Regions from separate parts of the Streptomyces sp. NPDC057963 genome, predicted to be linked through region 2. Evidence: riboswitches for the same ligand, from Rfam matches in the RefSeq annotation. Region 2 holds a riboswitch; each other region holds the start of a gene.
What was found. Region 2 has a riboswitch for thiamine pyrophosphate ahead of thiC (phosphomethylpyrimidine synthase ThiC). Riboswitches for the same ligand answer to the same signal wherever they lie in the genome.

Region 1 (3,269 bases), on a different contig from region 2:
CGCAGGACGGAGAGCACCGAGCCCTGCACGGCCGGATCCAGGCGGCGCATCGCCACGGTGGTCAGTTCGGTACCGGAGGCGGTCAGCGAGCGTTCCAGCACGTCGAGGCTGGGCGCCCCGCCGGTCCCCATGATCAGCCGGGAGCCGAAGGAGGTGTCGCCGAGGGTGAAGAGGTCGTCGGACACCGTCAGCCTCCCTGGACCGCGGTCAGGACCTCGACGCGGTCACCGTCACCGAGCGCGGCGGTGGACCACCGGCCGCGCGGGACGACGGTCTCGTTGACGGCGGCGGCGACTCCGGAGCGCGCGGCGGTCAGAGTGGCGACGAGGGCGCCGAGGGTGGTGCCCGCGGGGAGGAGGCGCACCTCGCCGTTCACGGACACGGAGAGGGGCGCGGATTCGGCGGAAGAAGGAGAAGGAGAAGGAGAGGGGGAAGGAGAGGGGGAGGGAGAGGGAGAGCCGGGCTCGGAGAGCGGTGCGGGCTCGGTCATGCGGGCTGCTCCTGACGTACGGGGGCGGCGGGCGGGAAGCGGTGCGGAGTGAAGGGGCGGGCCACCTCGGGCAGTTCGCCGTCGGCCAGCAGCGCGGCCATGGCGTCTCCGGTGACGGGGGTGAGCAGCACCCCGTTGCGATGGTGGCCGGTGGCCAGGTGGAGGCCGGGCAGGGTGGTGGGGCCGAGCAGCGGGGCGTTGTCGGGGGAGGCGGGGCGCAGGCCGGCCCGGGTCTCGGTGAGCGGCAGCTCGGTGATGCCGGGCACCAGCTCGTGGGCGTCCCGCAGCAGCTCGTAGACACCGCCCGCGGTGACGGTGGTGTCCCAGCCCATCTCCTCGCTGGTGGCGCCGACGACCAGTTCGCCGTTCTCCCGCGGGACGAGATAGACATGACTGCCCCGCACCACGGCCCGGACCGTCCGGGTGAGGAAGGGTGCGTACGGTGCGGGCACGGTCAGCCGCAGCACCTGCCCCTTCACCGGCCGGACCGGCGGCACGGCCTCGTCCGGCAGCCCCGGGAGCCGGCCGCTGAGACTGCCCGCGGCGAGTACGACCTGGTCGGCGCCGAGCTGCGTACCACCGGCGAGCACGGCTCCGGCGGCCCGGTCGCGTACGACAGCCAGGCGCTCCACCCAGCCGCGGTGGAAGACCACCCCGGCCCGCTCGCAGGCGGTCAGCAGTGCGGCGGCCAGTCGGCGCGGATCGATCTGGTGGTCGCCGTCGACCCGCAGACCGCCGCGGACACCGGGCGCGAGCATGGGCTCCAGACGGCGGCAGTCGCGGCCGCCGAGCCACTCCGACTCCAGGCCCGAACGCTGCTGCAGGGCGTGCAGTTCCCGCAGATGGGCACGGTCGTCGGAGTCCAGCGCGACGGCCAGGGTGCCGCAGGCGCGGAAGCCGGTCTCCTGACCGCTCGCCGCCTCAAGTTCGGCCGCGAAGGCCGGATAGCGCGCGGCCGAGGCGACATTGAGGCCCAGCAGCATCTGTTCGCCGTAGTGGAGTTCGGTGACGGCGGCCAGCATGCCGGCCGCCACTTGGGCGGCTCCGCCGCCCGGTTCGGGATCGGCGACCGCGGTGCGCAGTCCGCGCTGCGCGGCCCGCCAGGCGGTCACCAGACCGATGATCCCGCCCCCGACGACCAGGACGTCGGATCCGTCTTTGTTCCGAGAAGAACGCATGGGCGTCCAGCCCCTCCCTTCGCCGGCATGACCCGGATCAGGTTCGTACGGTCGGAGGCCGCCCCAGCCTCCCTCTCAGCCCGGTGCGTCCGGGCTCCCGCGAGTCTTTTACGTGGGCCACCCTAAACCTCGTTCCCCGGAGCCAGTAAGGGAGCAGGACCGGTGGCCCGTTCGCTCGCTCGACTTCCTCCCTCATGGCCTCAAGGCATGGGGGTGCCCCCTCCGTCCAGCCGCAGCGGGACGGAACGACATCCTCCGGCCACTGCGTCTGCACCGTTGCCGCTCTCGTGGACGGCCGGGTCCGGCCGGCGGAGCGAGGGGAGCGGGAGTCGCAGGAGGGAAGCGGAACGCGCACCGTGGAAGAGATCCCCCTACCCTGATGAATCGTCAGGTGCTTATGGTGTACGGGTGAGCGAGCAGCAGCAGTCGGAGCAGCCTGACGGGGCGCAGCGGCCCGACCCGTCGGCAGGGCGTCGCGTCGTCGTCGTCGGCGCGGGCATGGCCGGCGTACAGACGGCGGTGGCCCTGCGGGAACAGGGCTTCACCGGCCCTGTCGTCCTGCTCGGCGCCGAACCGCACCAGCCCTACGACCGGCCCCCGCTGTCCAAGGCGGTACTGCTCGGCAAGGCCGAGGGCTCCGCGTTCGACATCGACTTCGAGGCGCTGGACATCGATCTGCGACTGGGGCGCGAAGTCACCGGTGTCCGGCCCGGCGCGCATGAGCTGGACACCCCGTCGGGTCCCGTGCCCTACGACTTCCTGGTGATCGCGACCGGTGCCGAACCGGTCGTCCTGCCCGGCTCCGAGGGCCTTCCCGGCGTCCATCTGCTGCGCACCCTCGACGACGTGGCACGACTGCGCCCCGTCCTCGACGAGCAGCACGGCGTCGTGGTCGTCGGAGCGGGCTGGATCGGCGCCGAGTTCGCCACCGCGGCCCGCGCCGCGGGCTGCGCGGTCACCGTAGTCGAGGCCGCCGAGCAGCCCCTCGCGGGCGCGATGCCGGCCGAGGTCGCCGCCCCGATGACCGCCTGGTACGCCGAGATCGGCGCCGAACTCCTCACCGGAGCCCGGGTCGCCCGCATCGAACCGAACCGGGTGGTCCTCGCGGACGGCCGCGAGATCCCGGCCGGAGCGGTCGTCGTCGGAATCGGCGCACGGCCCGCCACCGGCTGGCTGGCCGGCTCCGGCATCGCGCTCGGCGCCGACGGATCGGTGACCGCCGACGGTGCGCTGCGCACCTCGCAGCCCGATGTGTACGCGGTCGGCGACTGCGCCTCGTTCCCCTCCGCCCGGTACGGCGAACGCCTTCTCGTCCACCACTGGGACAACGCCCTCCAGGGCCCCCGGACCGCCGCCGCCAACATCATCTCCGCCGTGGCCGGCGGTGACCCGGCACCGCGGACGTACGACCCCGTGCCGTACTTCTGGTCCGAGCAGTTCGACCGGTTCGTGCAGTACGCGGGCCACCACGGGGGCGCCGACACCCTGCTGTGGCGCGGCGGGCCCACCGGCCCCACCTGGTCGGTGTGCTGGCTGCGCGACGGCGTCCTGGTCGCGGTCCTCGCCGTCGGCCGGCCGCGCGACCTGGCGCAGGGGCGCAG
Region 2 (3,269 bases):
GAAGTGGCCAACCTCTTGCGTTCGTTCGTGTTCTCTATCAGTATCTGAAAAATCACTCCTTGTGATCTGCTATCGCGTGCACCACGATGGCGTCAATAGGGCCACGGGGGATCATTCCTGGCCAGATTCATCTACTGCGGGGTTGAACGATGCGCGAGTCGGTTCAAGCTGAGGTCATGATGAGCTTCCTCGTTTCGGAGGAGCTCTCTTTCCGGATCCCGGTGGAGCTCCGGTATGAAGTGTGCGATCCATATGCGATCCGGATGACCTTCCATCTGCCCGGCGACGCCCCCGTCACCTGGGCATTCGGCCGTGAGCTGCTGCTCGACGGCCTCAACAGTCCCAGTGGCGACGGCGATGTGCACATTGGGCCCACCGAGCCCGAGGGGCTTTCCGATGTACACATCCGGCTTCAGGTGGGCGAGGACCGCGCCCTCTTCAGGGCCGGTACGGCGCCGCTCGTGGCCTTTCTCGACCGGACGGACAAACTCGTGCCGCTCGGGCAGGAATGCACGCTGGGTGACTTCGAGGGCAACCTGGAGGAGGCCCTGGGCCGGATCCTCGCCGAGGAGCAGAACGCCGGCTGAAGAGCACGGCGTCGCAGACCGGCCCGCCGGTCGAACGCGACACCTGCCGAACGGGTGAATCGCTCTCCGTACGGGGGCGTTCAAGGCTTCGTCCTGCGACGGCGGCCTCTCCCGGTCCGTACGGGTGCAGGAGCTCCGGCTTCCGCGCCGAGCCCTGTGCGGTCCGCGGAGACGACCAGCGCGGCGAGCACTGTCGTCACCGGCACCGAGGCGACCAGTCCGATCGAGCCGACCAGCGTCCGCACGATCTCTTCCGCCACCAGTTCGCTGTTGGCCACCGTCCCCACGCTGCTCTGGGCGATCGAGAACAGCAGCAGCAGCGGCAGCGCGGCGCCCGCGTAGGCGAGCACCAGCGTGTTGACGACCGAGGCGATGTGGTCGCGTCCGATCCTGATCGCCGCTCGGTAGAGCCCCCGCGCGCCCATCGTCGGGTTCGCCTGGTGCAGCTCCCAGACCGCCGATGTCTGGGTGACCGTCACGTCGTCGAGTACCCCGAGCGAACCGATGATGACACCGGCCAGCAGCAGGCCGCTCATGTCGATGTGCGGGTACAGGCCGTGGATGAGGCCGGTGCTGTCGTCGGTGTTGCCGGTCAGGCTCGCCCAGCCGATGAAGAGCGATCCGAGCAGTCCGATCAGCAGGAGCGAGATTAGTGTGCCGATCACCGCGACCGAGGTGCGGGCGGTCAGGCCGTGGCACATGTAGAGCGCGGTCAGCATGATCGCACTGGCCCCGATCACCGCGACGAGCAGGGGATTCGAACCCTGGAGGATGGCCGGGAGGATGAACAGGGTCAGCACGGCGAACGACACGGCGAGCGCGATCAGTGCCATCACCCCGCGCATCCTGCCCACCGTGACCACGACCAGGGCGAAGATCCCGGCCAGCAGTGTCATCGGGAACTTCCGGTTCACATCCGTCACCGAGTACTGCAGGTCATGGGGCGCGTCGGGCGCGTAGGCCACGACCACGCCCTGCCCCTTGCGCAACTGACGCGGTGCATCGGGCTGGACGATCTCGACGAAGGTCCGGCCCTTGTCGTGACCGGTCGTCACCTCGACGGTGGCCTTCTCGCACAGCCCCGGCCCGCTTCCCGACGGCGGGGTGGTCTCGCCGCTGGTGGGCATCTGGGCGGCGTTCACTTCCTTGCAGTCCACCTTGTCGACGTTCACCACCTTTCCCTGCTGGGTCTGCCGGTCGAAACCGACACCGGTCCGCTCGTGCGGTGGCGCACCGCCCGGCCAGAGCACCGCCAGGCCGACGACGACCGCGGCGGCGAACGGGATGAGTACGGCCGCGATCACCTTGCGCAGATGCTTGGAGACGGGCGCGGCAGGACCATGACTGTGTGAGTGGCCGTGCTGATGGCCCTGCGGGTCGGGGTCGATATGGGGGGACGTCACCGGCCGATCATCGCAAGAAGGGAAGGGCCCTCTGTTCATCGCGCCGGACGGGGCGCTAGCGTGGAGGAACCTTTGCACACGCGGGAGCTCGGAGCACCGGGCTGAGAGGGCGCTGATATCCGTACACCTGTACGGGACAGGCTGCGCCGACCGCCGAACCTGTTACCGGGTAATGCCGGCGTAGGGAGTAGGTCTCATGACCACATCGGACGCACGCACGCCTGCCTCGAACCAGAGCGACGAGGCCGGGAAGTCCATCGGCTGGCACAAGGGATATGTCCGGGGTTCACGCCCGGACCTCCGGGTGCCGGTCCGTCAGGTGCACCTCACCAACGGCAAGGACGTGACGCTGTACGACACGTCGGGGCCGTACACCGACCCCACCACGGAGACCGATGTCCGTCGCGGACTCGCACCGCTGCGGGAGAACTGGATCATCGCGCGCGGCGACACCGAGGAGTACCCGGGCCGCCCCGCCCGCCCCGAGGACGACGGGCTCAGGCACACCTCGCCGCGTGGCGGGCTGCGCAACCTCGACGCCGTCTTCCCCGGCCGGCCGCGGCTGCCCCGCCGCAGTCGGGACGGGCAGCCGGTGACCCAGCTCGCGTACGCCCGCCGGGGCGAGATCACCCCGGAGATGGAGTACGTGGCGATCCGGGAGAACGTCGGGCCCGAGGTGGTGCGCGAGGAGATCGCGGCCGGCCGGGCCGTGCTGCCGGCCAACGTCAACCACCCCGAGATCGAACCGATGATCATCGGGAAGCGGTTCCTGGTGAAGGTCAATGCCAACATCGGCAACTCCGCGGTGACGTCCTCCATCGAGGAGGAGGTGGAGAAGATGACGTGGGCGACGCGGTGGGGCGCCGACACGGTCATGGACCTTTCCACCGGACGCAACATTCACACCACCCGTGAGTGGGTTCTCCGCAACTCCCCCGTGCCGATCGGCACCGTTCCCCTCTACCAGGCCCTCGAAAAGGTCGACGGCCGGGCCGAGGAGCTGACCTGGGAGATCTACAAGGACACCGTCATCGAGCAGGCCGAGCAGGGCGTCGACTACATGACGGTCCACGCCGGCGTGCGCCTGCCGTACGTCCCGCTGACCGCTCGCCGCAAGACCGGCATCGTCTCCCGCGGCGGCTCGATCATGGCCGCGTGGTGCCTGGCGCACCACAAGGAGTCGTTCCTGTACGAGCACTTCGAGGAGCTCTGCGAGATCCTCGCCGGCTACGACGTGACGTACTCGCTGGGCGACGGTCTGCGCCCCGGCTCGATCGCC
Region 3 (3,269 bases), on a different contig from region 2:
GAAGAGGAAGACCATCAACGCGGCGGCGGCCACGGCGGGTGCGAGGGCCGGCAGGGTGACCCGCCGCCAGGCGGCGAACCGCCCGGCGCCCAGCACCCGCGCGGCCTCCTCCTGCCGCGGGTCGAGTTGTGACCACAGCCCGCCCACGGTCCGTACGACCACTGCGTAGTTGAAGAAGACATGGGCGAGCAGAATCGCCCAGACGGTGGTGTCGAGGCGTACGCCCCAGAGTTCGTCGAGGAACCCGCCGCGTCCCAGCAGCGCCAGGAAGGCCGTCCCGACGACGACGGTCGGCAGGACGAACGGCACGGTGACGACCGCCCGCAGCAGCTGCTTGCCGGGGAAGTCGAAGCGGGCGAAGACATAGGCGCCGGGCAGCGCGATCAGCAGGGTCAGCGAGGTCGAGGCGAGCGCCTGCCAGGTCGTGAACCAGAGGACGTCGCGGATGTCCGGCCGGGTCAGCACCTCGACGACCCGGCCGAACTGCCAGACGCCGTCCGCCTTCAGCCCGCGGCCGACGATCGCGGTGACGGGGTAGGCGAAGAACAGCGCGAAGAACGCGACGGGCACGGCCATCAGGCCGAGCCGCACCGCACTCCCGCGCCGCGCCTTCGCGCGCGCGAAGTCCGCGTGCCCGAAGCGGGCGCGCGGCTCCTCCCCCCGCGGCCCCTCCTCGGGCGCGCCCTTCCCGCCCGCGTCCGTTCCGCGTACGGGGGTCCGCGTTACTTCACTACGAGCGAGGACCACGACTGGACCCACTGCTCACGGTTCTTGGAGATCTTGTCGGGGGCGACGGTCGCCGGTGTGCCGACCGTCGCGCCGAACTTCGTGAAGAGTTCCGGCAGTTTCGCGCTCTCGTCGACCGGGTTCACGAACATGTTGAGCGGCATGTCCTCCTGGAACCTCTTGCTGATCAGGAAGTCCAGCAGGGCCTTGCCCCCCGCCTCGTTCTTCGCACCGTTCAGCAGGCCCGCGAACTCGATCTGGCGGAAGCAGGTCCCGGTGGCGACCCCGGTCGGTGCCTCGGCCGGCTGCGGCTTCGCGTAGAGCACCTCGACGGGTGGGCTGGAGGCGTACGACACGACGAGCGGCCGGTCGGCCTTGGCCTTCTTGCCGCCCGCGGAACCGGAGAACTCCTCGTTGTACGCCTGCTCCCAGCCGTCGACGACCTTGACGCCGTTGTCCTTCAGCTGCTTCCAGTAGTCCTGGTAGCCCTTCTCGCCGTAGGTGGCGACGGTGCCGAGAAGGAAGCCGAGGCCGGGCGAGGAGGTCCCGGCGTTCTCGGTGACGAGGAGGTTCTTGTACGCGGGCTTCGCCAGGTCGTCGAAGGTCCGCGGCGGCGCGAGTTTCTTCGCCGCGAAGTACTCCTTGTCGTAGTTGACGCAGATGTCGCCGGTGTCGATCGGGGTGACCCGGTGCTCGGCGTCGAGTCGGGTGCCGGCCGCCACCCGGTCGATGCCCTTCGCCTCGTACGGCGTGAAGAGGCCACTGTCGAGGGCGCGGGAAAGCAGGGTGTTGTCGACACCGAAGAACACGTCACCGCGCGGTGATCCCTTGGTCAGGATCTCCTGGTTGAGCGCGACACCCGCGTCGCCGCTCTTCAGCACCTTGACGGTGTAGCCGGTCTGCTCGGTGAACTCCTTCAGCACGTCCTTGGAGACGTTGAAGGAGTCATGGCTGACGAGCGTCACGGTCTTCGAGCCGGAGCTCTTCGTGCCGCCGGAACCGGAGTCCGACGTATCGGAACTCCCGCATCCGGCCAGTGCCGTGACGCCGAGCGCGGCGGCGACGGCCGTCGCCGCGAGCTGCGTGGTTCTGCGCGTGGTGCTCATTGTGGATTCCTCCTGGGTTTTGGCCAGGAAGAGACGCGGCCCCGCCCGCGAAAAGCGGGCAGGGCGCAACAGCATGAGTTGATGACCGAACTTCCTACCCGGAATGACCCGGGCGAGGTTCAGAGGGTCTGCGGCCGACCTGTTCTCGGTGCCGCACTCTCAGCGCTGTGGCGCTCCCCTGTCGGAATATGAAGTTGATTTATATGAAGTTGATTTCAGGCCCAGGTTACACGGGCCGTTCCGGCCTCAGCGCTCGGCTGCCGCCAACTGACCGCAGGCACCGTCGATCTCCTGGCCTCGGGTGTCCCGCACGGTCACCGGCACCCCGTGTGCCGCGATCGCCTCGACGAAGGCCTTCTCGTCCTCGGGCCGCGAGGCCGTCCACTTGGACCCGGGGGTCGGGTTCAGCGGGATCAGGTTGACATGCACCCGCTTGCCCTTGAGGAGCCGGCCGAGCCGGTCACCACGCCATGCCTGGTCGTTGATGTCCCGGATCAGCGCGTACTCGATGGAGATCCGGCGGCCGGACTTCTCCGCGTACTCCCACGCGGCGTCCAGCACCTCGCGCACCTTCCACCGCGTGTTCACGGGGACGAGTGTGTCGCGCAGCTCGTCGTCCGGTGCGTGCAGCGAGACGGCGAGACGGCACTTGAACCCCTCGTCGGCGAAGCGGAGCATCGCGGGCACCAAGCCGACGGTGGAGACGGTGATCCCCCGCTGCGAAAGCCCCAGCCCGTCCGGCTCCGGATCGGTGAGCCGGCGGATCGCGCCGACCACCCGCTTGTAGTTGGCGAGCGGCTCGCCCATGCCCATGAAGACGATGTTGGAGAGGCGCGCCGGGCCTCCCGGGACCTCTCCGTCGCGCAGCGCCCGCATGCCGTCCACGATCTGGTGGACGATCTCGGCGGTCGACAGATTGCGGTCGAGACCGGCCTGCCCCGTGGCGCAGAACGGGCAGTTCATCCCGCACCCCGCCTGCGACGAGATGCACATCGTCACCCGCTCCGGGTAGCGCATCAGGACGGATTCGACGAGCGTCCCGTCGTGCAGCTTCCACAGCGTCTTGCGGGTGGTGTCGTCGTCGCAGCTGATGTGACGGACCACCGACATCAGGTCGGGGAACATCGCCTCGGCGAGCCCGTCCCGCGAAGCGGCCGGGATGTTGGTCCACTCGGCCGGGTCGTGCGCATACCGAGCGAAGTAGTGCTGCGAGAGCTGCTGGGCGCGGAACGGCTTCTCGCCGATCGCGACGACGGCTTCCTTGCGCTCGGCGGGCGTGAGGTCGGCGAGGTGCCGCGGCGGCTTCTTGGCTCCGCGGGGCGCGACGAAAGTGAGTTCTCCGGGCTTAGGCATGGTTCATCCAGTGTCGCAGACAAAGCAGCGAGGGCCCGCCGCCCTGTGGACAACGGACCCTCACTCGCAAATGCCCAGGTCAGG

Region 1: another riboswitch for thiamine pyrophosphate. It lies ahead of thiO (glycine oxidase ThiO); the one in region 2 lies ahead of thiC (phosphomethylpyrimidine synthase ThiC).
Region 3: another riboswitch for thiamine pyrophosphate. It lies ahead of ACFVT1_RS38300 (thiamine ABC transporter substrate binding subunit); the one in region 2 lies ahead of thiC (phosphomethylpyrimidine synthase ThiC).

What each region holds. Positions count from the first base shown of each region.
Region 1 covers NZ_JBHVPX010000008.1:176,194-179,462, forward strand. Annotated here, with positions in the region: gene ACFVT1_RS20545 (thiazole synthase) at 1-185, opposite strand, end outside; gene thiS (sulfur carrier protein ThiS) at 188-490, opposite strand; gene thiO (glycine oxidase ThiO) at 487-1,668, opposite strand; TPP riboswitch at 1,666-1,779, opposite strand; gene ACFVT1_RS20560 (NAD(P)/FAD-dependent oxidoreductase) at 2,077-3,269, shown strand, end outside.
Region 2 covers NZ_JBHVPX010000002.1:187,231-190,499, reverse strand. Annotated here, with positions in the region: gene ACFVT1_RS04575 (IclR family transcriptional regulator) at 1-48, shown strand, start outside; gene ACFVT1_RS04570 (SsgA family sporulation/cell division regulator) at 150-587, shown strand; gene ACFVT1_RS04565 (YibE/F family protein) at 668-1,990, opposite strand; TPP riboswitch at 2,061-2,194, shown strand; gene thiC (phosphomethylpyrimidine synthase ThiC) at 2,187-3,269, shown strand, end outside.
Region 3 covers NZ_JBHVPX010000036.1:10,183-13,451, reverse strand. Annotated here, with positions in the region: gene ACFVT1_RS38305 (ABC transporter permease) at 1-576, opposite strand, end outside; gene ACFVT1_RS38300 (thiamine ABC transporter substrate binding subunit) at 723-1,832, opposite strand; TPP riboswitch at 1,906-2,022, opposite strand; gene rlmN (23S rRNA (adenine(2503)-C(2))-methyltransferase RlmN) at 2,079-3,185, opposite strand.